Regions from separate parts of the Stenotrophomonas sp. 24(2023) genome, predicted to be linked through region 1. Evidence: riboswitches for the same ligand, from Rfam matches in the RefSeq annotation. Region 1 holds a riboswitch; the other holds the start of a gene.
What was found. Region 1 has a riboswitch for glycine ahead of gcvP (aminomethyl-transferring glycine dehydrogenase). Riboswitches for the same ligand answer to the same signal wherever they lie in the genome.
Positions count from the first base shown of each region.

Region 1 (2,440 bases):
CATCAGCCGCTGCGCGTCGTGGCCGTGGTACAGGTCGCGGATGACCGCGCGGCCGACGATCATGCCGACGCCGGCCGACAGGCCCTGCAGCGCGCGGAAGGCCAGCAGCGTGCCCAGGTCGGTGGACAGCGCGCAGCCCACCGAGGCGCCGACGAACACCACCAGGCCCGCCAGGATCACCCGCTTGCGGCCCCAAGCATCGGACAGCGGCCCGTGCGCCAGGCTCATCAGGCCGTAGAACAGCAGGTAGACGCTGATGGTCTGCTGCACCGCCACCTCGTCCACCGCCAGGCGCTGGGCCAGCTGCGGGAAGGCCGGGAAGATGGTGTCGATGGAGAACGGGCCGAACATGGCCAGGCCGGCCAGAAGCAGGGCCAGGCGTCGGGTCGAAGGGGCGGCGGCGGCGGTCATGGGGCAGAAGTCCGACAGGGCCGTGCGCGGCACACACGGCGGGCGCCGGTCCCCTGCTGCGGGGACGGCGCCAGATGAATACGAGAGTCTGGCCATGATAGGCCGGCCCGATCGCCAATGCCATGCGCCGGCGCACGAAACGCGTGCCCGGGCCATCGCCCATTCAGCCCCGCAGCGGTGCAGGGCCGGCCCCTCGCCGGCTACCGGCACCGCCAACCGGCTATAATCGGCGGGCAACATGGTGGGAGAAGCGGAACACCGCTGCCGAAGGCGCAACGCCCGTAATCGCTCAGGCCCGATACCACCCGCAACACAACTCTGGAGAGACCGGTTCGATCCGGCGCCGAAGGGGCACGAAGCCGCGGTTTTCCGCGCTTCCAAACTCTCAGGCAAAAGGACAGAGGGGCGCCCCGCAAGACCGCCAGCCGGCGGCTTGCGCCCGTGCGTGCGCCCTTCCCTGACGGATCCTTCGCCATGTCCCAGAACACCCCCTCCCTGCGTGAGCTCGAGCACCATTCCGCGTTCGTCGAGCGCCACATCGGTCCCAACGACGCCGAAATCGCGCAGATGCTCGACGTGGTCGGCCACGCAACGCTGGATGCGATGACCGACGCCATCGTGCCGGCCAAGATCAAGTCGCCGGCGCCGCTAGCACTGCCGGAGTCGATGACCGAAGTGCAGGCACTGGCCAAGATCCGTGCGATCGCCGACAAGAACACCGTGCTGCGCAGCTTCATCGGCCAGGGCTACTACGGTACCCACACGCCGAACGTGATCCTGCGCAACATCCTGGAAAACCCGGCCTGGTACACCGCCTATACCCCGTACCAGGCGGAAATCTCGCAGGGCCGCATGGAAGCGCTGATCAACTTCCAGACCCTGTGCGCCGACCTGACCGGCATGGAGATCGCCAACGCCTCGCTGCTGGACGAAGCCACCGCCGCTGCCGAAGCGATGACCCTGGCCAAGCGTTCGGCCAAGTCGAAGTCAGACACCTTCTTCGTGCACGACGCCGTGCACCCGCAGACGCTGGAACTGCTGCGTACCCGCGCCGAGCCCATGGGCATCGTGCTGCGCGTGGGCACCCCGGCCGAAGCGCTGGACGCGGAGGCCTTCGGCCTGCTGCTGCAGTACCCGGATACCTTCGGCCAGGTCGGCGACTACAAGGCGCTGGTCGATGCCGTGCACGCGCGCGGCGGCCTGGTGGCCGTGGCCACCGACCTGCTGGCCCTGACCCTGCTGGCCGCCCCGGGCGAATGGGGTGCGGACATCGTGGTCGGCAACAGCCAGCGCTTCGGCGTGCCGTTCGGTTTCGGCGGCCCGCACGCGGCGTTCATGGCCTGCCGTGATGCCTACAAGCGTTCGATGCCGGGCCGCCTGATCGGCGTGTCCATCGATGCCGAAGGCAAGCCGGCCTACCGCCTGACCCTGCAGACCCGCGAGCAGCACATCCGCCGCGAGAAGGCCACCTCCAACATCTGCACCGCGCAGGTGCTGCTGGCGGTGATGGCCTCGATGTATGCCGTCTACCACGGCCCGGAAGGCCTGGCCCGCATCGCCCGCCGCACCCACCGCCTGGCCTCGATCCTGGCCGCATCGCTGCGCAACGCCGGCGTGCAGGTGGGTGGTGATTTCTTCGACACCCTGCACGTCACCGGCGTGCATGCCGATGAGATCCACGCCAAGGCCCGCGCCGCCGGTTACAACCTGCGCGCGATCGACAGCGACTCGGTCGGCATCAGCCTGGACGAAACCACGACCCGCGCCGACATCGTCGCCGTGGCTGCCGTATTCGGTGCCTCGCTGGACGTGGACGCACTGGATGCCAGCACCGCCGACGCGCTGCCGACCGGCCTGCTGCGCCAGTCCGCATTCCTGACCCACCCGGTGTTCAACACCCACCACAGCGAGCACGAACTGCTGCGCTACCTGCGCTCGCTGGCCGACAAGGACCTGGCCATGGACCGCACGATGATCCCGCTGGGCTCGTGCACCATGAAGCTCAACGCCACCGCCGAGATGATCCCGG
Region 1 is NZ_CP133160.1:683,931-686,370, forward strand. It holds gene Q9R17_RS03105 (multidrug effflux MFS transporter) at 1-411, opposite strand, end outside; glycine riboswitch at 720-822, shown strand; gene gcvP (aminomethyl-transferring glycine dehydrogenase) at 886-2,440, shown strand, end outside.

Region 2 (2,440 bases), 700 kb from region 1:
ATTGGGACACCACCGTGCAGGTGCTGGAGCGGCTCGCCCTTGCCGTTCGCGCCCGCCGTGAGGAGACGGTGTCCGAAGCTGCCTGAGTGCGGCACGCGTGTGGATGGCGGCCTGCGCCTGCGGGGGTGCGGCCGCGATCAATGGTGGACGCTGTGTTGGCAGCGTCCGCGTCCGCACCGGCGATGCGCCTGGCGCTGCGCATGCGCGCCAGCGCCAGGTCCATCGCCGGGGTGGTGGAGCGGGGCGGCGTGCCCCGGCCCCTTCAATGCACCTCGTCGTGGTACACGAACTTGGGCATTTCCCAGCGGTAATGGATGGCCAGCAGGCGCAGCGCGAAGCCGCCGCCCAGGCAGCACAGGATGGCCACGCTGTCGGCCACGTTCCAGTACAGCAGCAGCAGGTACGCCGCACCGGTCAGCAGCGAGATGATCGCGTACAGTTCCTTCTGGAAGATCAGCGGCACTTCGTTGCAGAGGATGTCGCGCAGCACGCCACCGAACGCACCGGTCAGCATGCCGGCGATCAGCACGATGGGCGTGGCGTGGCCCGCATCGCGTGCGATCGCGCAGCCGATCAGGGTGAAGGCGATCAGGCCCAGGCCATCGAGTACCAGGAAGGTACGGCGGAAGTGGTGCATCCAGCGCGCCACCCAGGTGGCGATCAGCGCCGCACACACGGTGAAGCCCAGGTACTCGGGGTGCTTCACCCAGCCCAGCGGGTAGTGGCCGAGCAGGATGTCGCGCAGCGAACCGCCGCCCAGGGCGGTCACGCAGGCGATCATGACCACGCCGAACAGGTCCATGCGGCGGCGGCCGGCGGACAGCGCGCCGGTCATGGCTTCGGCGGAAATGGCGATCAGGTAGATGATGGACAGCAGCATGGGACAGGCTCCGGGCGCGGATGGGCCGGCCATGCGCCCATCACGCCATTGCCTGCGCAATGACGGGATGAGGATGACCGGTGCCGCTCCCGCTGTCCTTTTGCCTGAGAGTTCAGCGGCGTGGGCCGCGTGCCCCTTCGGCGGATCGTCCCGGGCATGCCCGGGGACCTCTCTCCAGCTCGGCGAGTCGGATGCATGGTTGGTGGGATTCCAGCCCACCGGCCTGAGCGATCATGGGAGCCTGCGCCTTCGGCGGGCGCCAGCGCGGCGCCTCTCTCCTGCATCCGGGGGCAGTATATCCGCTGCACTGCAGCACGGCATAATCCGGGCATGGCCCCGTCCCTCCGTCCGTGGTTCCTGTACCTGCTCGAATGCCGTGACGGCAGCTTCTACGCCGGCATCAGCACCGACGTGGACGCCCGTTTCGCCGCCCACCAGGCCGGCAAGGGCGCGCGCTATACCCGCGCCCGTCCGCCGCTGCGCATCCTGGCCGTGCGTGAGTACCCGGATCGCGCTGCCGCCTCGCGTGCCGAATGGCAGCTCAAGCAGCAGCCGCGCGAGCGCAAGCTGGCCTGGCTGCTGGCGCCGGATCCGGCCCCCCTGTAGATCCACCCCATGCGTGGATGGGGTGATCCCATGCGATGATCGCCCCGCCCTCAGCGCTGGAGATCCGGATGTCCGCCGTTGCCCTGCTGTTTGCACTTTCCGCCGCTGCCAGCCCCACCGCCGATCCCGCCACGATCGCCGCCATCGAGGCCACCTGCCACGATTACGTGGATGGCCAGCTGGAAGGTGACCCGCAGCGCGTGGCCCGTTCGCTGCACCCGGACCTGGCCAAGCGCGCGGTGCTGGGGGATACGCCCGACGAGCGCCTGGGCCTGCGCCGGATGTCGAAGGAGGAACTGGTCGCACTGACCCGGCAGGGGGCGCTGAAGACCCCGAAGGACCAATGGGACCGCCGCTGCACCGTACTCGATGTGACCGGCAATGCCGCCTCGGTGCGATTGGAAACCCCATGGTTTGTCGATTACTTCCACATGGGGCGCTTCGACCAGCGCTGGGTCATCGTCAACGCGCTGTGGTACCCGAAGCCGAAAGCGGACTAGGCAATGCCCGGCGCAACGCAGAGGCCCGCCATCCACGCATGGCGTGGATCTACCGGTCGAGTGCAGTGCGTGAATCATCTTCCAGCATGATCAGGAGGATTGCCTGCTCGGGTAGATCCACGCCATGCGTGGATAGGGCGCAGCAAGTTACCGGGGCCGGCGATCCTCCTGGTCATCGCCAAAAATGATCCGCGCACTGCGCTGGTAGCTCCAGTACGCCACGGCCCAGTTGAGCAGCACCACGATGCGGTTGCGGAAACCGATCAGGAAGAACACGTGCGCGGCCAGCCAGAACCACCACGCCAGGATGCCGGACAGCTGCAGCCGGCCCAGGTGCACGATCGCGGCCATGCGGCCGATGGTGGCCAGGTTGCCGAAGTCGGCGTACTTGAAGGGCCCCGGAGAGGGCTTGCCGTGCAGCCGTGCGCGGATCGTCGCGGCCACGTGCTTGCCC
Region 2 is NZ_CP133160.1:1,387,369-1,389,808, reverse strand. It holds gene Q9R17_RS06145 (3-deoxy-7-phosphoheptulonate synthase) at 1-86, shown strand, start outside; gene Q9R17_RS06140 (trimeric intracellular cation channel family protein) at 263-880, opposite strand; glycine riboswitch at 965-1,068, opposite strand; glycine riboswitch at 1,082-1,171, opposite strand; gene Q9R17_RS06135 (GIY-YIG nuclease family protein) at 1,211-1,486, shown strand; gene Q9R17_RS06130 (nuclear transport factor 2 family protein) at 1,555-1,986, shown strand; gene Q9R17_RS06125 (NAD(P)/FAD-dependent oxidoreductase) at 2,134-2,440, opposite strand, start outside.
Region 2: another riboswitch for glycine. It lies ahead of Q9R17_RS06140 (trimeric intracellular cation channel family protein); the one in region 1 lies ahead of gcvP (aminomethyl-transferring glycine dehydrogenase).